4 regions of the Lysinibacillus sp. NPDC086135 genome follow, and region 3 is predicted to be linked to each of the others. Evidence: riboswitches for the same ligand, from Rfam matches in the RefSeq annotation. Region 3 holds a riboswitch; each other region holds the start of a gene.
The links. A riboswitch is a leader RNA that binds a small molecule or an ion and turns the genes downstream of it on or off. The one in region 3 is predicted to bind cobalamin.
Positions count from the first base shown of each region.

Region 1: another riboswitch for cobalamin. It lies ahead of ACIPKN_RS10940 (hypothetical protein); the one in region 3 lies ahead of ACIPKN_RS03570 (hypothetical protein).
Region 2: another riboswitch for cobalamin. It lies ahead of mmgD (citrate synthase); the one in region 3 lies ahead of ACIPKN_RS03570 (hypothetical protein).
Region 4: another riboswitch for cobalamin. It lies ahead of metE (5-methyltetrahydropteroyltriglutamate--homocysteine S-methyltransferase); the one in region 3 lies ahead of ACIPKN_RS03570 (hypothetical protein).

Region 1 covers NZ_JBIVCA010000007.1:15,628-21,913, forward strand. The annotation lists gene ACIPKN_RS10930 (class I adenylate-forming enzyme family protein) at 1-1,462, shown strand, start outside; gene ACIPKN_RS10935 (acyl-CoA dehydrogenase family protein) at 1,464-3,131, shown strand; cobalamin riboswitch at 3,446-3,628, shown strand; gene ACIPKN_RS10940 (hypothetical protein) at 3,657-3,860, shown strand; gene ACIPKN_RS10945 (ABC transporter substrate-binding protein) at 3,896-4,861, shown strand; gene ACIPKN_RS10950 (FecCD family ABC transporter permease) at 4,858-5,859, shown strand; gene ACIPKN_RS10955 (adenosylcobinamide amidohydrolase) at 5,856-6,286, shown strand, end outside.
Region 2 covers NZ_JBIVCA010000013.1:111,985-118,270, reverse strand. The annotation lists gene prpB (methylisocitrate lyase) at 45-959, opposite strand; gene prpD (2-methylcitrate dehydratase) at 1,359-2,792, opposite strand; gene mmgD (citrate synthase) at 2,890-4,011, opposite strand; cobalamin riboswitch at 4,204-4,398, opposite strand; gene ACIPKN_RS17290 (MFS transporter) at 5,132-5,821, opposite strand; gene ACIPKN_RS17285 (efflux MFS transporter permease) at 5,751-6,128, opposite strand; gene ACIPKN_RS17280 (hypothetical protein) at 6,121-6,286, opposite strand, start outside.
Region 3 covers NZ_JBIVCA010000002.1:135,371-141,656, reverse strand. The annotation lists gene ACIPKN_RS03585 (hypothetical protein) at 1-192, shown strand, start outside; gene ACIPKN_RS03580 (hypothetical protein) at 204-809, shown strand; gene ACIPKN_RS03575 (hypothetical protein) at 951-1,832, shown strand; cobalamin riboswitch at 1,996-2,179, shown strand; gene ACIPKN_RS03570 (hypothetical protein) at 2,426-3,190, shown strand; gene ACIPKN_RS03565 (GTP-binding protein) at 3,375-5,315, opposite strand; gene ACIPKN_RS03560 (hypothetical protein) at 5,782-6,204, opposite strand.
Region 4 covers NZ_JBIVCA010000006.1:87,309-93,594, forward strand. The annotation lists gene metE (5-methyltetrahydropteroyltriglutamate--homocysteine S-methyltransferase) at 1-2,188, opposite strand, end outside; cobalamin riboswitch at 2,508-2,687, opposite strand; gene ACIPKN_RS10235 (TetR/AcrR family transcriptional regulator) at 2,874-3,446, shown strand; gene ACIPKN_RS10240 (DUF5367 domain-containing protein) at 3,463-3,861, shown strand; gene ACIPKN_RS10245 (VOC family protein) at 3,921-4,283, shown strand; gene ACIPKN_RS10250 (C40 family peptidase) at 5,064-5,999, shown strand; gene ACIPKN_RS10255 (UDP-N-acetylmuramoyl-tripeptide--D-alanyl-D-alanine ligase) at 6,098-6,286, opposite strand, start outside.

The DNA.
Region 1 (6,286 bases), on a different contig from region 3:
CCCTATGAGTGAAGCTGTTGTTTGTCAGGGCAGACGTGTGACTTATTGTGATTTAGATGAGCAAGTGACACGTCTTAGTCATGCTTTGTTAGAGCAGGGGGTCTGGCAAGGTGACAAAGTTATTGTTTTTATGCCAAATGTTGTAGAGTTTGTTGTTAGCTATTTTGCTATTCAGCGCATTGGAGCCATTGTCGTTCCAGTAAATGCGAAATTTACGCTGCAAGAGGTTGAGTATGTAGCGCAGCATGCTGATGCTAAAGCTATTCTAGTGCATGAGGCGATTTTTGCAGCAGTCGAAAACATCAAGGTAGTCCCTTTGAAAATCAAAACAGGCCAAGAGCAGGCTGGTTGGCTAAACTATGAAACACTTATTCAACATGCAAGCAGTCAAACAATTGATTGCCAATTGAATGAAGATGATGTTTCAACGATTTTATATACTTCGGGTACAACGGGAAAACCAAAGGGCGTGTTGTTTAGCTATCGCAATATTTTAACTGTAGCGCAAATGATTGCAATAGAAATGGAAGTAAAGCCAGAAAGTCGGATTCTTCTTATGATGCCATTGACGCATTCAGCTCCATTACATTTATTTTTAATGGCAGGAGTACTTGTAGGCTCGACAAATATACTAACGCCAACATTTACAGCTGATTTATTGATAGATTCAATCGAGGAGGAACAGACAACGCATTTCTTCGGAGCACCTGTCGCTTATTTGTTAACTGCCCAAATGCCAAGATTGCAAACAGCTGATATATCATCGATGAAATGGTGGGTTTATGGTGGAGCGCCGTTATCGCAAAATGAAATTCGCTTTATCCAAAAAGCTTTCCGAACGGATAATGTAACCTGTGTCTATGGATTAACAGAGGCTGGTCCAAATGGTTCATTATTGTTTGGTGAAGAGCATGCAACGAAGGCGGGGAGCATTGGTCGGCGTGCACCACTTGGGGCGGAGCTACGGATTATTAACGACAATGGAGAAGATGTCAGTGTTGGTGACGTAGGAGAAATCGTGATATTCGGTGAGGGTAACATGCTGGGCTATTATAAGGATGATGTTGCAACAAAGGGTGCATTTATAGATGGGTGGCTGAAAACAGGTGACCTAGCTCGCATAGATGAGGACGGCTATATTTGGATTATCGATCGTAAAAAGGATGTTATTTTTTCAGGCGGTGTGAATATTTATCCGAAAGAAATAGAAGATCGTATGTTGAGCTATGAGGGGATATTTGAAGTGGCTGTAATCGGTGTGCCACATCCGGAGTGGGGAGAAACGGTGAAGGCCGTTTATGCCGCCAAAACGGAAACTGACGAGGACGAACTTAAAGCTTATTTGGAGGAGCGTCTTGCTAAATATAAAATTCCACGCATCTTTGAACGTGTGGAAGCGTTACCACGAAATGCATCGGGCAAAATACTAAAACAATCCTTGAAGGGACAAGAGGTGAGATAGCATGAAAGTTTTACAGCAGGAAGAAATGAAAACAACAAACTTTTTTAACGAAAATGATACACTTCATAAAGTTTTAGAAATGATGCTAGATAAAGAGTTTGTGGACTATGCAAAACGTGAGCTAACAGATTTTGGTGAGCTTTGTGCTGGAGATATTGATGTGAGAGCCAAGCATACGGATAGAGAGGGTGAACCTCGATTACAAAGGTATAATGCCTATGGTGAAGAAGTGTCAGAGGTTTGGGTCAATGATGGCTATAAAAGAACAATTGAAGAGACGTACAATACCGGCATTGTTGGCTATGTGCATAAGGATATTCCGCAATTAGGTAGAAAGGGTAACTATGTCTATAGCTTTGCTCAAGGCTATATACTATCACATGCTGAGCCAGGCTTTTACTGTCCTGTTACTTTAACGATGGCAACGGCTTATCTCCTTGATCATTATGCGAGTGATGAGGTGAAAGCGCGCTTTTTACCACATGTTTGTGCAACAGGAGAGACAGAGCTATATGAGGGGGCCACGTTTTTAACGGAGCGTCAAGGTGGCTCTGATGTTGGAGCGAATGTTGTGAAGGCAAGACAGGACGGCAATCAGTATCTTTTATATGGAGAGAAATATTTTGCATCTAATGCAGGAATGTGTGGAGTAACCATGGTATTGGCGCGCATGGAAGAGGCTCAGGCAGGCTCAAAGGGCTTAACATTGTTTGCAGTTCCATGGCGAAATGAGGATGGCACAGTTAATAACCTACGCATTCGGCGTTTAAAGGATAAACTTGGCGTTAAAGCAGTGCCTTCAGGTGAGGTGGAATTTGATGGTGCACTAGCTTATGTCGTAGGTGATCCGAATAAAGGAATTTATTATATGCTGGAGGCACTTAATTTATCAAGAATTTGCAATGCGGTTGCTTCTATCGGTATTATGCGCCGTGGATATTTAGAGGCGAAGCATTATGTGACAAATCGTTATGCGTTTGGTAAGTCTTTAACGCAATATCCTATGATTCAGGATACACTAGGGAAATTCGCTGCCAAGCTTCATGTAGAAGTTGCCACAGTTTTTGATCTTATTCAGCTGTACGATAAAGTAACTAGTGGGCGAGGGAATAAAGAAGACATTATTTTAAACCGCTTGTATATTGCGATCATGAAAAAAGAAACGGCAGAGCAAGCTGTACATTATGCTAGTGAAGCCATTGAATTACATGGCGGAAACGGCTATATTGAAGATTTTGTTACACCTAGGTTATTAAGAGATGCACAGGTACTTACTGTGTGGGAAGGGACTGCGAATATTTTAGCTTTAGAGCTCATTCGCTTAGTTGATAAGTTTCATGTGCATGATTTGTTTGTTCGTGTCATGGAAGAGCGCCTAGAAAAACTACCTGACAGTCCATTAGTCGAAATTGTAGCGGAGCAATTAGCAAAACTAGGTGCAACTTTGCAAACATTTAGCCGTTTAGATGATGCAACGAAAACGTTTGAGGCAAAAAGGGTTGCAGAGAAAATGGCACATTTATATGAAAGTGTTGTAGCTGTCGAATGGGCACAAAGATTCGGCGGCAAATATGAGAAGCTAGCAGATATTTATTTAGAGCACACATGGGCATTACGAGAAATGGGTGCACCAATGAAAACGGTACAGTATTTTTCAGATATAGTCTAACTTATTTCGGCAGGTGTCCAAACACCTGCTGAAATAGAGGAACTCAGTCTAAGAACGCCACGTCCTGTGGCGACTACTGAGTGACCAACATCACGTTGGCCCAAAGCCTCTGGCGAATGTCACGGAATCGGAAAGAAGTTCACATAGGATGTTAGCCTAAAATCATCGCATCCATGCGATAACGGCTAACTGACCTGCATCACGCAGGCCTAAGCACAAAGCCGATCCCGGACGCAATTATGCCAAGGTATAATTGATTGTTTAGAAGTCGTCTCGAATGGAGGCGACTTCTTTCATTTTCATGTATAATAAAATCAACTGAATATTATAAAGGTTCTTTACTTTAGTAAAGTGAAAAGGGAAATCGGTGTAATTCCGATGCGGTCCCGCCACTGTATGTGTGAGTTTTTTCAATCTGCGCCACTGAAAATTTCGGGAAGGCTTGAAAAAGCGTATGGAGCACGAGCCAGGAGACCTGCCTTTATAGAAAACACGTTGTAGCCTACGAGGATAGGATGGTGGATTTTGTATATGTATTTTTGTGCAAATTTGACCCCCTCATTATTTTATGATGAGGGGTATTTGTTTTGGAAGATGAATGTCAATAAATTTGAAAACATGGGCGATAAATCCAAAATGTTAGGTGATAAACTCAAAAAGTTGGGCGATAAATCCAAAATGTTAGGCGATCAAAAACTAAAACGTATCGATAAATCAAAAAAACAATAAAAACTATACGCACAAATAGACTAAGGAGGATTCACATGAAGAAAATTTGGAAAATAGGGTTATCAGCATTTTTAGCTATTGGCTTACTTGCTGCATGTAATACAAAAGAGGCGACAAATGAAAAGCCGTCATCTTCTGAGCAACAAGAGACAACAAAAGTAGAACAAGCAACATTCCCAATGACGATAACGGATGCTACTGGCAAGAATATTACGCTAGAGGCACCTCCTGAAAAAATTGTCTCACTCATTCCGAGTAACACAGAAATTTTATTTGGCCTAGGCTTAAATAATGAAATAGTTGGTGTGACAGATAATGACGATTATCCACCAGAGGTTACTAAAAAAGAAAAGGTTGGCGGTATGGATTATAATATTGAAAAAATTATTGCTTTAACGCCAGATATCGTTTTTGCGCATGCATCGGGTATGGGTTATTCAAAAGGAGCTATTGAACAGCTTGAGGCGGCAGGTGTAAAAGTATTTGTTGTAGCGGATACAAAAAACTTTAATGAAACTTACACAACAATTGAACAGCTTGGTCGTGCAACAGGAAAACAAGAAGAGGCTAAAAAAATTGTGGCAAATATGAAGGCAAAAGTTAAAGAAGTTGAAACAAAACTTGACGGTGTTGAGGCGAAAAAAGTCTTTGTAGAGTCGTCTGATGAGCCAGAAATTTATACAGCTGGTAAAGGTACATTTATGAATGAAATGCTAGAAATGATTCATGCCGAAAATGTAGCAGCAGATTCAAATAGCTGGTATAAAATTGATGCTGAACAAATTATCGCAAAAAATCCAGATGTCATTGTTGTGGCATATAATTACGTACCTGATATTTTAACGAAAATTCCACAACGTGCAGGCTTTGAGACAATCTCTGCCGTGAAAAATAAAGCCATAGTACAAGTGGATGAAAATATAACAAGTCGTCAAGGTCCTCGTTTAGCAGATGGTCTTGAGGAATTAGCGAAGGCCGTCTACCCTGAGGCGTTTAAATGAGTAAAAAAATTGTAGCCTATGTAACAGCAATTACGCTTCTAATCATTAGCATCTGGTGTGGTGTGGCGATAGGCTCGGTTCATATTCCGCTAGAAGTATTGTGGAATAAGGCGGCTGATGAAACAGCCGCCAATATTTTATGGAAAATTCGATTACCTCGAGTTTTGCTTGCAGGGCTTGTAGGGGCGTCACTTGCAATTGCAGGGGCAGCTTTTCAAGGCTTATTAAAAAACCCTTTGGCTGACCCTTATACGTTAGGTGTTTCCTCTGGTGCATCAGTTGGCGCAGTTATGACGATTTTTTTTAGTATATCAATACCTGTAGTAGGTCATTTTACATTGCCGACCTTTAGTATGATAGGTGCCATATTAACGATGGTAGCTGTTATGGGCTTTGCTAGAATAGTAGACCACTCGTTAAAAATGGAAACTCTTATTTTAACGGGGGTTATATTTAGTTCATTTTTAGGTTCCTTGATTTCTTTAATGATTGCATTATCTGGTGAAGAGCTTCGCCAAGTTATCGGATGGCTGCTTGGCTCAGTATCGATGCGTGGTTGGCCTTATGTTCAGATGATTATCCCGTTTGTCATAATTGGCACCATTATGCTTTGGACACAAAGACGCGAGTTAAATGTTCTGCTATATGGTGAAGAACGCGCGAAGCATTTAGGTGTTCATGTTAAGCGCAGTAAATATATTATTTTAGTGGGTGGATCAATGTTGACAGGAGCTGCGGTAGCTGTTTCTGGAACGATTGGCTTTGTTGGTTTAGTCGTTCCTCATATGACGAGAATGGTTTGGGGTTCTGATCACCGACACTTATTGCCATTATCATTTTTAAATGGGGCAACTTTGCTGATTATTTGTGATTTAATAGCGCGAACAATTATTATGCCAAGAGAGCTACCGATTGGTGTCATTACTGCATTTATTGGGGCACCCGTTTTTTCCTATATTTTTTACAAGCAACGTAGAAGCAAGGGGGTACGGGCATGATTGTTGTTGAACATCTTTCCGGTGGCTATGAAGACGTACCTATCGTCCAGGATATAAGTTTTTCAGTTGAAAAAGGCAAAATACTAGGGATCTTAGGGCCGAATGGTAGCGGGAAATCCACACTGTTAAAAGTAATAAGTGGTATTCTACCAGCAACTGCAGGCACTGTATTAGTAGATGGTAAAAGTAGCAGCTCTTACAATGCTCGTGCATTAGCAAAAAAAATGGCGGTGCTACCACAATTACATGCTAATGCTTTTTCAAATAGTGTACGGGAGGCAGTATCACTTGGGCGTTATCCTCATCAAACAGGCTTCTTTTCAAGCTGGACTGATCGCGATGAACAAGCAGTCCAACATGCCATGATGCAAACTGGTGTGAAACGCTATGAACAGACACCGATGGAATTTTTGTCGGGCGGTGAGCA
Region 2 (6,286 bases), on a different contig from region 3:
AGCCCTCCTTGAAAGAAAGAGGAGAAAAGCAGATTGCTTTTCTCCTACTTGATTTCCTCTTTAGGTAAGATAGTTTTCGCCAACTCACTATCTAAATCTTCGAATTTGTAATAGGAGATTGTTTCATATAATTCACTTCTAGTTTGCATATCCTCAATAGCTTCCTTTTGAGTCCCCGTATTTTTTATTAAGTCAAACACTCGCTCATATGCTTTGGCTGCTACTCTCATTGATGTAACGGGATAAATAACCATCGAATAGCCCATTTTTTCAAACTCCTTAGCTGTATAATAAGGTGTTTGCCCAAATTCAGTCATATTTGCTAATAAAGGAGCATCTAGCTCACTAGCAAATTGTTTAAACTCTTTTTCTGTTTGCAGAGCCTCTGGAAAAATAGCATCTGCTCCAGCAGCTACATAGGCATTTGCTCTTGAAATAGCCTGTTCTAAACCTTCTACAGATCTTGCATCAGTGCGGGCAATAATAACTAAAGTAGGCGCTATTTGTTTAATCATTTTTATTTTTTGTATCATTTCCTCTTGGGATACGAGTGTTTTACCATTCAAATGTCCACATTTTTTAGGAAGATTTTGATCCTCTAACTGTACAGCAGCTACTCCAGCCTCTACCATTTCGCGAGCTGTACGTGCAACGTTTAATATACCGCCAAAGCCAGTATCAATATCCACTAGTATTGGTAAGTTAGTAGCTTGGATAATTTCACTAGCACGCTGAGCAACTTCATTTGAATAAATTATTCCTAAATCAGGTAAGCCCCTACTTGCTGTGTAGGCAGCTCCAGAAAGATATAATGCCTCAAAGCCCACTTTTTTAGCCATTAAGCCTGCCATCGCATCATGAGCTCCTGGTATTTGCAAAATAGTAGAACGCGTTAGTAAAGCTCGAAATTGGTCAGCCAATTGTTTTTGTGTCATTACTTCATTGACAATCCACGCCATTTTTAAAGACCTCCTATTAATCAATATGCCGCGGCATAATTGAGCCCGGAATCGGCTTTGTGCTTAGCCCTGCAGATGTTTTTTGCGCGAAATTGAAGCGGCAGCAGCCAATGTTTTTGCGCGAAATTGAAGCGGCAGCAGCCAATGTTTTTGCGCGAAAACGAAGCGGCAGCAGCAGATGCTTTTTGTGCGAAAGCGCAGTGCTAACGAAGCGTTAACAACACCGATGCAGGGCAGTTAGCCGTTATCGCATGGATGTGATGATTTTAAACTAACATCCTACATTGAACTCCTTTCCGATTCCGTGACATCCGCCGGAGGCACTTCTTTCAGCGGATGTTTGGACACCCGCTATAAAGTGACTTATTCTTTCGATACATAAAACACAGCTGAAAAAAGTTAGATGAATAAATCTACAAATTCATGAACAGCACTATTTTCGAGAATCTCTTTATTAGCACAAAGCTCATTAATTTTACTTAATTGTTTTTGAGAATAATGTGTACTAATATTTTGTCGGAACTTATCAATGATTTTAGGGAATGCTTCCTCACGACGGAAACGATGTCCTAAAGGATATTCACACTCTACTAATTCTGATGATGTCCCATCTTTGTAATAAACTTGAACAGCATTAGCAATAGAGCGCTTTTCAGGATCTAAGTAATCGATCGTATATTGTGAATCTTCAACAACAACCATTTTATTTCTTAGTTCATCTATGCGTGGATCTGCTGCCACGTCATCTTCGTAATGGTCTGCGATAATATCACCATAGATCAGTCCAATTGCTGTGATGTATTGAATACAGTGATCACGGTCAGCTGGATTATTCAATGGGCCCTCTTTATCAATGATGCGAATAGCTGATTCATGTGTCGTAATGACAACTTTTTCAATATCATCTAAACGATTTGTCACTTCATGATGTAAATGAACTGCACATTCTGCAGCTGTTTGCGCATGAAATTCAGCCGGGAAAGAAACTTTGAAAAGAACATTCTCCATAACATAAGAGGTAAGCGGTCTTGCAAGCTTTAATTCTTGTTTATTAAAGAGTACGTCTTGGAATCCCCAGCCAGGTGCAGATAAGGCCGTTGCATAACCCATTTCACCTTGCACAGTCATCATGGCTAATTGTACGGCTCTACTTGTCGCATCTCCTGCTGCCCATGATTTTCTTGATCCTGTATTTGGGGCATGGCGGTATGTTCGTAAACTTGAATTATCAATCCAAGCATTTGATAATGCATTGATAATTTCTTGACGAGTTCCACCTAATGCCTTTGTCACAACCGCTGTTGTCGCAATTTTGACATATAATACGTGATCTAAACCAACGCGATTCAGACTATTCTCTAATGCTAATACCCCTTGAATTTCATGGGCTTTAATCATCATTTCTAAAACGTCTTTTATTTTAAGAGGCTCTTTGCCTTCAGCAATACGTACACGACTCAAGTAATCCGCAACTGCTAATATGCCACCTAAATTATCAGAAGGGTGTCCCCATTCAGCCGCAAGCCATGTGTCATTGTAATCTAACCAACGAATCATGCAACCAATATTGAAAGCACCTTTCACTGGATCAAGTACATAGGAAGTTCCTGGAACACGCGTACCATTTGGAACAACCGTACCGGGTACAACTGGTCCAAGTAGTTTCGTACATTCGGGATACTGTAAAGCCAAAATGCCGCAACCTATAGTATCTAATAAAACATAATGTGCTGTTTCGTAGGCTTCTTCACTTGTAATCGTTGTATTTAATACATAATCGGTAATATCAGTTAGTAATTGATCTGTCTTAGATAGTTCATTTGTTTTTATCATCTATATCTTCCCTCCGTTGCATGAATTTGCCATACTAGTATACTGATGGACATTGGTCAGAATGCCCATCAGCTCTATGGCGAGTTGTTAAACTTGATTATACCGACAATTCTTCAAGGTTATGACGCTCGCCAATATAATTGACACGAGGTCTAAATAATCTATTATTGTCATGCTGTTCAATTACATGAGCACATAAGCCGATCGTTCGTGAGCCAAAAAAGATTGGCGTATATATTTCAATTGGCAATCCAAGCATGTAGTACACTGGTGCCGCATAATAATCTAAATTTGGGTATAACCCTTTTTCCTGTACCATCACTTTTTCACCAGCTTCACACATGTGATATAAGCGATGATCTCCTTGCTGCAAACAGAATTTGTGTAAAGCCTCTTTCATAATTTGCGCTCTTGGGTCCATTTTTTTCATATAAACACGATGGCCAAAGCCCATAATCTTTTCTTTATTTTGCAGTTTGTATTTCAGCAATGTTTCAAAGCCTTCTACTGTTTTGGCTTCAAGAAGCATATACATCACTGCCTCGTTTGCCCCACCATGTAAATTACCTTTCAATGATGCGACCGCGCCAGTTAAAGCACCATACAAATCAGATTGTGTTGAGGCAATAACACGAGCCGTAAACGTCGAATTTGGCATCTCATGTTCACTATATAAAACGAGTGATTGATCAAAAATTTCTTCTTCTAAAGCAGTTGGTTTTCTGCCAGTTATCATGTAATAAAAATTAGCACTATAGGAAAGCTGGTTATCAGGCTCCACGACATCTTGACCATTTAATACACGGTAGCTATTCGCTACAATATTTGGCATACCACCTAAAAGTCTATATGCTCGCGACAAATTCATTTCAGTAGAACGATCATTGATTTGCTGATCATAGCCTGCTAACACCGAAATGCCTGTTCTAAGCCCATCCATAGCATGCGTCCCATCAGGTAATAACTTGAAAATTTGAAAAATTTCTTGTGGAACCTGGTAATTGGATTTCAATTTAACCTGTAAATTAGCTCGTTGCTCGGTAGTTGGTATTTCTCCATGCAACATTAAGTAGACAATGTCTAAATACGAATATCTTTGTGATAGCTCAATCAAATCATAGCCTCGAATCACAATCTGACTTCCTACAGTGTCTAAAAAAGATAGCTTTGTTTCAGCGGCAATGATTCCATCGAGACCTGGTGAATAATTTAACTCCATTCATTACAACCCCTTTGTTTAATTATTCTTGTAAGCGTTACCATTAAAACACGAAAGAACAACAAAAAAACAACTTCTACCCCTTTGAGAAGTTGTTAATCTACAAAAGCATGATAGAGCAAATAAACAGTGAATTTACATGAATTCACAAAGATCATGTAGTAGCTAACACCTCCCTATCCTCGTAGGTCAATTGATGCTTATTTAGTGGCAGGTCTCCTGACTTATGATCAACGCTACAATAACACCTTCCCATTTTGACAAACAAAACAGTGGCCTTGTTATTGAACTCCTAAATACAGTTGCGGGACAGTGTTGGACTCTCACCAACTTCCCTTTTAATCAAATGGAAACAACTCCATTTGAACCACCAAAATTTAGCATATTCAATTTGTCATTTTACCTTAACATAGAGTTTTTAAAACAAGCAATATAGGTAAAATTCGGAAGAGACAGACTATCATTAACTATTTTTCTTTTTTGGTGAACTATTCTACATTTTTTAGCAATATTTCGTATAAAAAAGATTTTTAAAAGGATCCCGCCGAACCGGCATTAGAGAGGTTACTTTAAAAGAAAGGCGATCTCTTTTAAATTTGAGCTTTATTAATCGTGAGAAATTTGGGTACATTTAGGAATTACGAAAATTTATAGGCAGTAGTCCGATTATAAGTGTTGGAGCAACGATTCTTGTGCTGAATGATGAAAGGCAAATTCTCTTGATATAACGAATCAGGGGTTATCTGAAGGCCTAAACAAACTATTGAGGAAGTATCAATTTGTTTTAGTGATATTGTGAGTTCTCTTCCTGTTTGGTTACTAAAAACGCCAGGATCAATGATTTACCAATGATCCTGGCGTTTCGTTTTTCTATTGACCTATGCCGGTTTTATATTTGTGTTCAGCAACTTCGTTTATTGTTCCTATATGGACGACTAGCTTGCGATACATCATTTAAAGAAAATAGGAATTGTTATGAATGCTATTAGTTTATTCATTTTTTTATCTCTCTTATGAATAAGTAAGTTAGAAAGTTGTTCACTAGATGGATGAATATATTAAGTTATTCTTTCATTTGAAAACTAGTGCAAATGATTTGTTGTTCGTTTTACAAATAATGCTAATACAGACCGATTACTGCCACAATCACAATAGTGCCGAATGTAAATTGTGTACCTACTGCAACTAGAGTTTCAGGGCTTGCTTTTGAATGCTCTACTGTAAAGCGGTGTTGTCCTGTTGTCATAAGTGTAATGGCTAATGCGGTACCTGCTGCACCTGCAATTTGCTGAAGTGTGTTTATGACAGCGGAACCATGAGAATACAACTGTTTTGGTAAATCATTAAGTGAGTTTGTTTGCGCCGGTATAATAGTTGTTGAGACACCTACGTAGAAAATCATACATGAAACTATGATTAACCAAAGTGGTGTTGTGGCACTAATGACAAAGGATAATATACTCGTTGAAATAACTAAGCATAAGAAACCAAAACGTAAGTAAAATTTTGGACCAACACGATCAAACGTTTTTCCGACAATTGGAGCAAAGACGGCATTTAATATGTTTCCTAATAACATCGCAAACCCAGCATTCGTTGCTGAAAGTAATAATGATCCTTTTAAATACAGTGGCATAAGAATCGCAATGGCTAACAGTAATGCGAATACAATAAATATTAAAACTGAACCAATAGCGAAATTACGATATTTGAAAACATGTAAATCAATCATCGGATGCTTACTTGTAAATTGACGCCATATGAAAAATAAAAGAGCTACAATGCCCACTACTATTATGATTGTTGCCAATGTAGAATCTTTCTGAAATAGTACTTAGTCCATAAATAATACTACCAAATGCAATTGTTGAAAGAACGATAGATAAATAATCGATTTTCGGTTTTGTTAGCGTTGAGACATTGTACACTTTTGGCATAAAAGTGAAGAAAATAATGATATATAGGGCAATGCTTATCCAGAAAATATAATGCCAGCTAGATATATCGACGATAATACCAGCGATTGTTGGCCCAGTTGCTGGAGCAAGTGTAATGACCATTCCCATTGTTGCACTACGTTTTGCGATTGGTACAACCATGAAAATTACATTAATCATAAGGGGTAAAATTAACCCTGTACCAACTGCTTAAATCCCGTGATAATAATAAAATTGAAAATGTTGGCGCTAATGCACCAATAATTGAGAATAAAATTGCGATTATAATAATCCAACGTGTTGAAATCCATTGAATAATAAGGGCAGAAATGGGTACT
Region 3 (6,286 bases):
TATGCTACTGCTCTCTCAGTGTTAGAAGGACTGGCTAACAACCCTACGATGATGAAGGCTATTAAGCTTGATGATATGACAGTGAGTGAGTTCAGCGACAATATAATGAAGCGTATAGATCAACTGGACAATAAGATTAGACAGATTAAAGTAAACAATAATAGTAGCAGTACATTCCTTTTATACAATTGAGAGGTGATTAAATGAAGTTATTAGATGATCAATTAATTCAAGATACGATAAGATCAATTCAAACTCAATATCAATTTAACATTTACGAGGAAAATCCATTTTCGATTAATGCAGTAATAACTAATGCTACGTTTAGTCCTAATTCCGCGTATCATATCCATTCATTAAGCTTATTCCATTGTGGTGATTATACTAAGATTAATCAAGATAGCGACAATATTTACATGGTTACGTCTGACGTATTAGAATTGCGTGGTGGTAAGTTTAAAGCTACATTAGAATATTGTAACTATTCGATACCTAGATATGAAATAGAACAAGTATTAATTGGATATGACAAGTTAGGTAGACCAATATATGAAGAAAGAGAAGTTTTAAAAGGTTATATTCCTTCTATTTTAAAATACAAAGATTTTTCAATCTCATCTAATGAAGCGGTTAATCTAAATCAACCTATTTATGAGATTACTGTTAGAGATAATGAAGCAAGTAAGGAGTATTTTGGATTAAATGAGGATACATATGCTAAAGTAATTGTTTATGATGTGAGTTATCGCATAATTAATGTAGATTACAGCAAGCAAGGATTAATACGGATTAGATTAGAAAAGTATTGACAAGAAGCGGATACCCCTAACTTTTTATTTTGTACGCTACCATATCAATTTTCACACGCCCATAAAAAATGGTATAATATTCATGTTTAGTTAAATGTGTAAATGATAAGAAATGAAACAATGGTTAGAGGAGTGTCTTAAATGAGTGAAACGACAGGAATAGTTCAACCTGATGAAGCAACTGAAAATAATAATTCGAGCCAAGACACTAAAAAAGCAATAAAAGTAGGGCTAATAATGCCTATTGCTGAAATTGTGGGGCTAAATGAACATCATTGGGAAGATGTAAGAAGGATTATTCGTGAAGCATTAAAGGATATTGCTGAATATGAAGTGGATATTAGATTAGTAAGTGATTCCGATGAGGTTAGAGTAATTCAAAGTAATATTGTTCGTAATATATACTCTGATGAAATAGTTATTATTGATGTTAGTGCAAAAAATCCAAATGTAATGTTTGAGTTTGGTTTGAGGTTAGCATTTGATATGCCTTTTGTGGTTATTAAAGATGACGCAACTCCATTTATTTTTGATACAGGGAACATACAACATTTGGAATATCCGAGAGACTTAAGATATACGAAAATTGAAGAGTTTAAACGTAAGTTAAGGCATAAGGTTATTAGTACCCTAAAATATAAAGAGGAAAATCCAAATAAGAGTTTATATCTTGAAGAATATGGAAACTTAGTGCCGAAAAAGATTAATGAAGTAGAAACTGATATGGGAACATATATGAAAAAGATGGTTAATGAATTAAAGTTCTCTTTAAATTCAGAAAATAAACCTGTAAAAATAAATGAACATCATTTAAGAAGGGAAATTAAAGAGATTTTATATGAATATGAATCTAATTTAAATCAGGATGTTCTTGCTGTTGGCGTATCTGAACTAAATGAATACGTTATTAATAATATAGGTAATATCGGTAACTATTTATCGAAATATACTATTCAATCTTACGTTAGGGAAATTTTAGAAGGTTTAGAGAAAGAAAGATTTGTAGACTCATTACCATTTTAAGAAGTGAAGGAGGTAGGGTAAAGGCTCTACCTCTTTTTTTATTTGCAAAAATATAAAGAGAAGTTAAAACTTACCAACATCAATTGACTTTTAATCCACACACCTTTACAATTGATTTTAATGATTCAACAGGAATGTGGAGTATTTTAAATATCTCACAACTGAATAGCGTGGAGTAATAGGTGTAAATTGCGTGCAATTTACTTAAAAGGGAAGTCGGTGCAAATCCGACACTGTCCCGCAACTGTAAATGTGAGCGACTTTTCATATACCACTGTTTAACGACGGGAAGGGGAAAGGTAGCGATGATCATGAGTCAGGATACCTGCCTATTATGAGTACACACCATAACCCTACGAGGAATAGGAGGTGGCATGTTGACAAAACAGAATGCTCTGTTCGTCACTGTACGTCAAACGCCCAAAATAAGAGGAGGTATTAGCTATCGTGCTAATTCTTTCATATTTGGGCATTGTTTGACGTTATATGATGAACGAAAAAGATAGAATGAAGGATTTCCTCGCTTTAATAGGAAATCCTTTTTTTACTGATGACTTCCGTTTTGAAAATATGTACGAAAAGAGGATGCACGTATGACGAATATTCATGTATGTACAGCACAGGAATCGCAATATGTAGATATGAAAATTTGTAAGCTGCCACGCATTGAAGCTACTAAGAAAGCTACAACAAGAATGGCTGTAGAATCACTTGTCGACCAATTAATAGCTAGCAAACTAATTAGTAATGAACGATTGTTTGAGCAAATTTTATATAACAAAGATATTATTTGGATTCAAAATGGAAATTTTAATGGGCACCTTTTTGCAAAGGCGGATACTACAGATCAACTTAAAACAAAAACAAATAGTTTTATGATGTATATGCCGACAAATCCAATTATCTATGAGGTGAACGGTGAGCATCATCATTTAATTACACGCATTGATTCGACTCGTGCAAAGCCAAATTTAGAGCGACTAGCCCAAGCTCCTAAGCCAATATTAAGTGCTGCTCGAGTCAATGATTTATTATGCTCAATAGTGATGCGCTTTTATGGAACATATTTAGAGGATTTATCACAGGTAGCTCCTAAAAACAAACAACTGATTAATTTTGTAGAGCGCGAGTATCATCAATTTTTAGAAGCTGTGAAGGAACTAAATGAATATCATTTAAACTGGCACCCACGTGGTAACGGTCATGAACTATTACTGGAATTAATTGATAATTTACAACTTTTGAAAAGTCGACCTGGCAAGGTTTTAATTGATTTCTCTAATCCCCATAGCTACGTTGTTGTGGACCCTTCATATCGCATTTTCAAACAGGCACAGAAAACAGTGCAAGCTTTGTAAATTAATTTCGTGCTGGGTGAAGGGAATATCAGCGAATGGAGGTGGAATATTCGCGGAGGCAGAGTAACTACTCGAGCGGAGCCAGAATACTCACGGAAGTAGGGAAATCCTCGCGAGGAGCCAGAGAATACCAACGAAACATAAACAGGACATTGATAGATAATCATGTCCTGTTTTTATGATTTCAGTCAATACAATGCATCGTCGCCTCTGCCTCATGCCATGGAACGGAGTAACCTTTGCCTTTTGCGCAAAAAATACTAGAAGATGTATATTCGGGATCGGCGTTTTTATCGTAGCCAATTTGTGCAATGATATCTTCTGTATTGTGACACACATCATAACCATCAAATTGGAGAGAAAGTACGCCCTTACCATTAGTGTAGGCGGCAAAGATTGTACTGTAGCTCATAAATGTTGCGACAGGAGCGCGGCCAGTTAAAATCGCATCATGTTCAGTTAAGATTGGCGCGTCAAATGTACCAGCAGCTTGTTGAATATCGGTCATCATCCGGCCAATAAAATCACTTGGAGCTTTAAGTTTAAAACGGTAATACGGCTCTAGTAATACATTTTCTGCTTGCTCCAGCCCTTGCCGTAATGCTCGGAATGTTGCTTCTCGGAAATCGCCACCATCTGTATGTTTAATATGTGCGCGTCCTGTCAAGAGAGTGAAGCGAATATCTGTCACAGGGAAGCCAGTTAACAACCCATGATGATCGCGCTCGAATAGATGTTTTTCAATGAGTCGTTGATGCCCAACCGATAAATCATCTGCATGACAAGCATTGACAAATGTATGACCAGTACCGCGTGTATTTGGCTCCATCAATAAATGTACTTCTGCATAATGCTTTAAAGGTTCAAAATGACCATAATCTGTCACCGTTGTTGCAATCGTTTCCATATATAAAATCTGTGGTTCGCTAAATAAAATGTCTAGCGAGAAGCGTTTGTTCAGCACGTCGATAAGAACCTCGAGTTGGATGACACCCATAATATGTACATGAATTTCTTGAAATTTTTCATGCCATAGCACACGTAATGATGGTTCTTCTGCTTCAAGTGTGCGGAAAATTTTTAAAACTTCCTTTATATGCTGATCGCCTTCATATTGTACTTTTGCCTGTAAAGTCGGTACTAACTCATAGGGCTGCGGGTTACCTGAAAAACCAATGATATCGCCGATGTTTGCTTCGCTAATCCCTTTTACTGCGAAAATCTCCCCAGCCTCGACCTCTTGAACTGTTACATAACGGCTGCCATTGTAAAGTCGAATCTCAGTTACTTTTTCTGTTGCATCTTCAAAGGAAAATTCATCACGCACATGTAACGTTCCTTGCAATGCCTTGATAAAAGTTAAGCGTTGATGCCCATCATGACGAATTTTAAATACTTCACCTTGGAACGGAGCTTTGTTATTAAAATGTGTTTTTGTAAGTAGGGGGAGCTGTGCTAAAAACTCCTTTATCCCAATATCTTTTAAAGCAGAGCCTGTAAAACATAAAAAGGCTTTTTCCTGTTTAATCATCGTATGTAAACGAGTAAGGCAGCTAGAGCAATCCAATGTTTCATTTAGAAAATCGTCGAGAAGCTTTTCGTCACGTTCAGCAAGCCACTCCATCATGCGATTTGAAACATAGTCTGAACGGAGCGGTTCATCTACGAATAATACATCCTCAGAACAGTCCTTTTGAAGCTGTACCATAACGGCTTGAACATCTGCCCCTTCACGATCAATTTTGTTAATAAAGAAGAAAGTTGGGACGTGGTATTGGCGTAAAAGTTGCCACACTGTTTCCGTATGACCTTGTAGTCCTTCAACCGCACTTACAATAATGATGGCAAAATCCATAACCCGAATGGCACGTTCCATCTCTGGTGAGAAATCTACGTGTCCGGGTGTATCGATTAACGTATATGTATCATTCTCAATCGTCATGCGACCTTGCTCCGCAAAAATCGTAATGCCTCGCTGACGCTCCAACTCATGATTATCTAGAAATGTGTCCTGGTGATCCACTCGTCCACGGGCTTGAATACTGTTTGTATGAAATAGTAACTGCTCAGAAAATGTTGTTTTTCCTGCGTCCACGTGAGCGAGTACCCCGATTGTTACATGCATAAAAAATCCTCGTTTCTATTCATTCTTTTATCAATATTGTAACAGAATTACCCTACAAGATTACGAGTAAATATATACGACTGTGTCTATGCCTATCAAAAAGAGGGGCTTACCAATGAGAGAAAAGCACAAGCCGAGACTTTGTTCGTAAAAAAGGGTAAAAGTGCGCATATTGAAGGTATTTTAAAGAAAATTATTAGTCTCGATTAAGAACATTCTCGCCCTAATCATCCCTCTTATAAATTTTACCGCAGAAAAAAATTGCTGATAGGAGACCTAATCTAGACCATTATGGGAGTGATTTCCGTTACGACTGGGTGCTTTCTTGGGGACGTACTTGGCTCTCAGTGGCGCAAGAAGCGGAGATAAGCTTTTGCATTATCATTAAAGGTAGGAGTTCTGTCATTTATCTAAAAGTATTGTTGAATTGTTTGATTTCAAATATCAAGTGATAGATAAAAAATCTTTAATCTCGTTCCGCATACTTGCCGTCATTTTGAGGGGAATTTTCTAAATATGAAAAATATGCTTGAAAGACTTTACCGTTTTCAACTTTATATACATAAAGTACTGTTGGTTCGTCAGCAAATTTAACTTTTATTTGGTATCCAAATGCCGTTGTTAATAATTCTTCTTTATCAAAACTAGTTTCCCAAGATGCATTTGGGTATTTCTTTTCTAAATGTTCTTCAACCATTTGAGTATATTTATCATATGTTGCGTTCTGTATATGTGGACGAACAGTTAGGAATACTGCATAGCTTAAAAGGATAATAACTATAAAGGTATACAAAATTTTTTTACCTCTTTTTCTAAAAAAGAATGAAATCACAAAAAAGAAATAAATAGATCCAATCACAAAAAATAACTCTATTGCTTTTATAGCCATAAAAACACCTCCTGATTGAATAATTTTTCCATTTTTATTTTAGCACATGTAATATACAATCACCCTAAAAGTTGAGGTTAAT
Region 4 (6,286 bases), on a different contig from region 3:
CAGGATTCACCCAAAATTGATTTTTTGATAAAACCTGTAAGCTATCCTGCATTATGCTTAGCATTTCCTTTTCACTCGGTACACGTGGACTATGAATATCATAAACACCTAGTCCAATTCCTTTTTCATACGGATTGACTTGCAGAGAAGAAATTAACTCGCCATGGCTACGTGACGTTTCGATGGAAATAACATCAGCGTCCAATGCACTAATTGGCTCGATAAAATCATTAAATTCGCAATAGCACATATGTGTATGGATTTGTGTTTCATCCTTCACGCTAGAGGTAGCAAGTTTAAAAGCATTTACTGTCCACTCTAAGTACGTTCCCCAATTTTCTTTACGAAGCGGCAAGCCTTCTCGTAATGCTGGTTCATCAACCTGAATAATTGAAATGCCTGCAGCTTCTAGTGCCTCCACCTCTTCTCGGAGTGCCAAAGCAATCTGATATGTTACATCCTTTCGGGAAATATCATCCCGTACAAAGGACCAATTTAAAATTGTCACAGGACCCGTAAGCATACCTTTTATATAGCGTTTCGTTTGGCTTTGAGCATAGGCTGTTTCTTTGACTGTCATCGGTGCTTCCCATGCAACGTCACCGTAAATAATTGGTGGCTTCACACAGCGGGAACCGTATGAAACAACCCATGCTTTCTCCGTAAATGCAAAACCTGTTAGTTTTTCCCCGAAATATTCAACCATATCTGTGCGCTCAAATTCACCGTGCACAAGAACGTCGATATCTAATTCCTCTTGAATAGTAATCCAACGCTTTGTCTCATGTTCTACAAATACTGCATAATCCTCATTGGAAATTTGTTTCTTGCGCCATGCACTTCGTGTTCGTTTGACTTCATCCGATTGCGGAAAGCTCCCAATTGTTGTCGTTGGGAACAGTGGTAATTGCAATGCTTGCTGTTGAATCTTTTGCCGTGCTTTAAAATCACTATGGCGTTCAAAATCTTGTTTCGACACTGTTCGAACCGCTTTTTGAACATCTTTATTTTGGCGAATCGGATGATTTTTCAACGCTTCAATCGCCTTCATACTTTCCGATAGTTTGTAATTTGAGGGACTGTCTTGGCCCTGTAAATATTTTGTTACTTCCATGATTTCAACTAATTTTTCATCCGCAAAGGCGAGGGCATTTTTAAGAACTGATTCAAGCTTAGTTTCAAGTGTGGTCGTAATTGGAACATGCTGTAAGTTACATGAAGATTGAATCCATAGTTCTTTTGCGCCACTTAGCTGTTCAATGGCTTTAATAGTTGAGCTAACTTCTGCTAGATTGGAACGCCAAATATCTCTTCCATTAATAATACCAACAGCCAATATTTTATCTTTTGGGAAGCCAAATTGACGTAATGACTCCATATTTTTGCCGTAGCCATGCACAAAGTCTAACCCAATCCCACGAACAGGAAGTTTTACAATTGACTCATATGCTGATAATGATTCGAAATAAGTTTGTAGCATAATTTTAGCTTCGGGTACTGATGCAGCTAATTGTGTATAAATTTCTTGAACAAGTTTAACTTCCGCTTCATCTAATGTTGTGGCAAGAAGTGGTTCTTCTAATTGAATCCACTGTGCACCTGCATCCACGAGCTCCTTTAGGACCTGCGTATAAAGTGGTAGTAATGCTAAAATGAATGTAATCTGCGATAGTTTGTCATAGCCTTTCGTTAATTTACAAAATGTATAAGGGCCAATCAATGTAGGCTTTGCAGTAATACCAAACGCTTCCTTAGCCTCTAAAAAATCTGCCAATATTTTATTTTCTGTTAATTGCAAAGCTTGTCCATCGTATTCTGGCACGATATAATGATAATTTGTATTAAACCATTTCGTCATCTCACTAGCCAGGGCTTTTTTACTACCACGAGCTACCCTATAGTATGTTTGTAAATCAACTTTGTCTCCCTGCCAATCAAAGCGCTTTGGAACTAAGCCAAACATCATTGCCGTATCTAACATTCTGTCATAAAGTGTGAAATCTCCAACAGTTATCAGGTCTACTCCGAGTTGAAGCTGCTTGTTAATTCGGGCTAGACGAATATCCTTTAAGTTCTGCAAAAATTCACCCTCTGAAAGCTCATTTTTCCAAAAAGCCTCTAAAGCCTTTTTCCATTCACGATCTTCTCCGATATACGGATAACCAACTATAGTACTTGTATAAATCATGTTCATCTCTCCGATCCATTAAGTATGCCTCGGCATTATTGAGTCCGGAATCGGCCCTATGTGCTTAGGCCAGTATGAGGGCCGACACGATGTCGGTCATTTCGGTCTTCTTTCCGATTCCGTGACATCGGCCAGAGGCTTTAACTTCTAATAAGAAGTAAAAAAAAAAGCCACTCTCCTTTTTTGGAAAATGGCTGTTATCGCAAATTAAAAATAGCTATGAAAAAACAATACGAAATTCTTACAAGATATCGCATGATTCTATGTCGCACAGGGACGATACGGTCACATCTCACCACCTATTTCCACGTAGGTATTTGGTGTGTACTAGAAATTGGCAGGTCTCCTGGCTTCTCATCAACACACCTCACAGCCTTCCCAGTTTCCCCAGTGGCAATTGTGATTTGCTCCGATATACAGTTGCGGGACAGCGTCGGATTTGCACCGACTTCCCTTTTAAGCCAAACTTTCATTTGGCACCAACTCTTACACATTATTTAATTATGCTTTACTATAACACATATTTTTCAGAAAAGTAGATTTATTTTCACGTTTGTTCAATCCAACTCTATCATATTGGGAGCCCTATACATCTAATTACTAAAATACACTTGTAAATAGAGGTATTTTTTGTTATTTTTGAGTTAGTTATCCAACTAACTAATAACAATGGAGGTGTCAATGAATGGCAAAGCCTACTGGTATTGAAAAATCAGATTTATTAATGGCTGCCAAGCAAAGTTTAGTAGAAAAAGGGATTGAAAAATTCACCTTAAAGGCTGTTGCTGAGCAAGCTGGTGTGACACAAGGAACTATTTATTATCATTTCAAATCAAAAGAGCAAATCATTCTCGAAATAGTTCAGGACATCTGTGAAAATTCTTGGCATGAGATTTTGACGACCGATCAAGAAATGATTCAATCTGCACTTCTTTCTGCAAAAAGTCGATATGAAGATGATGCCTTTTATCATAAATTATTTTTCACCTTAATCGTCTTTGGCTTTACGAACCCGACTATTAGACAGCAAATTGGACAAATTTTAGCGGCCGAAAATGAACATTTGCGTAATATTTTAAACAAATTATGGGATACATCACCAATTGATGGCGTGTCGATGGAAACTTGGAGCATTTTTTTCAACGCGCTAATTGATGGCTTGGCCATACAAGTGATGATGCGGGACGATTTCGATATAGATGTATTTTATCAGCAATTCGAAAAAATCCTTGAGACATTACATCGTCTAGGAAAATAATTAGAGGAGGAACACTATGCGATTCTTTTTATGCTGGGGTTTTGGGATTTGGTTTGTAGCAAGTGCCGTGTTTCGATTTATAGGGCATTACTTTTTTACCCTTAAAGAACCTCCCCTCATGATAGCTACTTACATTTTAGCTTTTCCAATCGTTTGGCTAGCGACAATACCTATTTATTCTATAAAAAAAATAAAAGGTACAGAGCGATTACTGGCTGCTATCTGCATTGCATTACCTGGAATGCTTATCGATGCAGTCGTTTTATTAGTCTTCGACGATATTTTTCCGAATTTATCGGTTGTCTTAGATCGATTTTTCGCCTCATGGCTATTATGGGCTTATTCCCTAATTCTCCTTACTGGTTTTACAAAGGCCACATTCGTGAGAAAAAAAACTATTCCTTCGTCAAATTAAAGGATTTGGCATTATTATCCTAGAAGTAAGTATCGATTAGAATTAAAGGAGGAGAAAAAATGGTTATAGGCTTACATCACGTTCAAATAACAATTCCAAAAGGTGAAGAAGAAAAAGGGAAACATTTTTACTGTCAAGTATTAGGACTAAATGAACTTGAAAAGCCTGATTCGTTGAAAGGACGAGGTGGATTTTGGTTACAGGTCGGCAATAGGGAGGTACATGTAGGGACAGAGGATGGCTTTGATAGATTAACGACAAAAGCTCATATTGCCTATCAAGTTGAAAATATAGAACATTGGAAGAAGGTATTAGCCGAACATCATATAGAAATTTTCGATTCAGTTCCTATTCCTCATTTTGATCGCTTTGAATTTAGAGATCCATTCGGTAATAGAGTAGAGATGATTCAGGAAATTTAAGGAAAACAGTTGAATAGAAGGCATGCTGTAAAAAAATATTTAGTGAAATAAAGTATGAATCTTTAGCAAAGCAACGACGTTTTAACAAAATGTCATCCGACTTCTGAATTTTATCGACATCCGCCTTCTAAAGAGCAAAAAAGATCTACACACAAAGCTGTGCGTAAAATTGTAGGCATAATGAGAGGTACTAGGGGCGTTCGATGATCCATCTCGCTTGCGCTCCAGTGTCTCATTTGTGATGCTGATCCCCAACGCTCACTTTCCTCTCTAATTAACCATTTCACAAAGCCTGTATCTGACATCTCATCTCACACTATTTTATAGTGATAGCAACAACTTATCTTTAGTTCAAAAGCGTAGCGTGGAACAAATCAAGCCGTGGGAAACAGTTCAACGCTCACTCCTAGTAGCTAGAACGAAACTCCTCCTTATGGAACCGTTATTTCTCGCTAGATCCCAAAGATGAAATAGTCTAACTATACCATGGTAAATGTATAGGAGCGATTGTCGTTTAATCTTTCAATGCCTAGAAAAACTTGTACTTCCTGCCCCTTTGATTTTTCGTTTTCCACAAACACTTCACCCAACTGAAACATTTGTAATAAAACTGTAAATTAAGGCGATGAAGCCTTTTATATCAGGTGTTTACAGCGAATCCCCATCCAGCGTGGTAACAATTTCCTCAAAGAAGCCCTACTTTTTCATGCTACGATTAATTCCAGTGACAAACCAAATTGGGATTAATCCTAACAATAGCTTCAGGAGGAAATTAACAACATGAATAAACGATTTTTAACAACAACATTAGCATTGACGATAGGTTTTAGCACAGTGGGGATGGTACAGCCAACTGTTCAACCTATAGAAGTTGAGGCTGCAACAACAACAAATGCCCTTAATAACTCACAAGCAGTTAATGCGAAAGCAGATCAACTAATTCAAACTGGAAAAAGCTTAATTGGTAAGGCGACATACAGCAATTCTGTATACAAGGCTACATATCCTTATAAATTTTCTTGTGCTTCATTTATTATGTACATTTTCGAGAAAAATGGTGTTGACCTTGCAACTTATAATGAAGATTATATGTTACAGCAAGGAACGTCTGTTAACAGAAATCAATTACAAAAAGGTGATTTACTATTCTTTAAGAGTAAAAAAACTGGGACAGACCCTGACCACGTTGGTATGTATATCGGAAACAACAAAATGATTCACATGGCTGATTCTAAGCAAAATATTGTTATTTCTGATTTAAATAGTAAACCATATTATACAGATAATTATGTAGGGGCCCGTAGAGTATTACCTACATTACTTTCAGCTAATCCTGCAACGAAAGGCGATAAGATTGTTGAAAACGCCTTTAATTATAAAAATAAAGTAACTATGAGTTCTACAAATAATGAAGCAAGTCTTCGCTTTACAGCGCCAGGATATGTAGATTTCGTCTATCGTAAGAGTGGAGTTAAACTTGGTACAACCAATTTAAAGGAACTAATGAATGTTGGAACAACGGTTTCACGTACCAATTTAAAAAAGGGTGATTTAGTGTTCTTTAATAGTGTTAAAGGCTCTAAAAGCCCTTCACTAGTAGCTATCTATGCCGGAGATCAACGTATTATCATTCCAAGTTCAAGTGGTATTACTACAAGAGTACTAATGGTTGACTATTATAAAGAGCATTATATTACAGCAAAACGTGTTTTTTAAGAAAGTTTACTAGAATCATTTCAAATGGTTGAATTTGAAATGCTCAACAGAATTAATGTTTAAAAAAGAAGCTTTCCTTAAGGAAGCTTCTTTTTCTATTATTTATTTTTTAACTGATTCGCAAATTCTATCATAGATTTGCTAGACATTGGACCTTTAATAAGGACAATGGTTTCACTATCTAGCTTATGCTTTAGTACATCTAAAACGCCTGTAACATCTTTAAACATATGAACATCTGCCTTGGTGCCTTCCTTCAACGCTTGGTTCGCAATATTTTCTGCTCT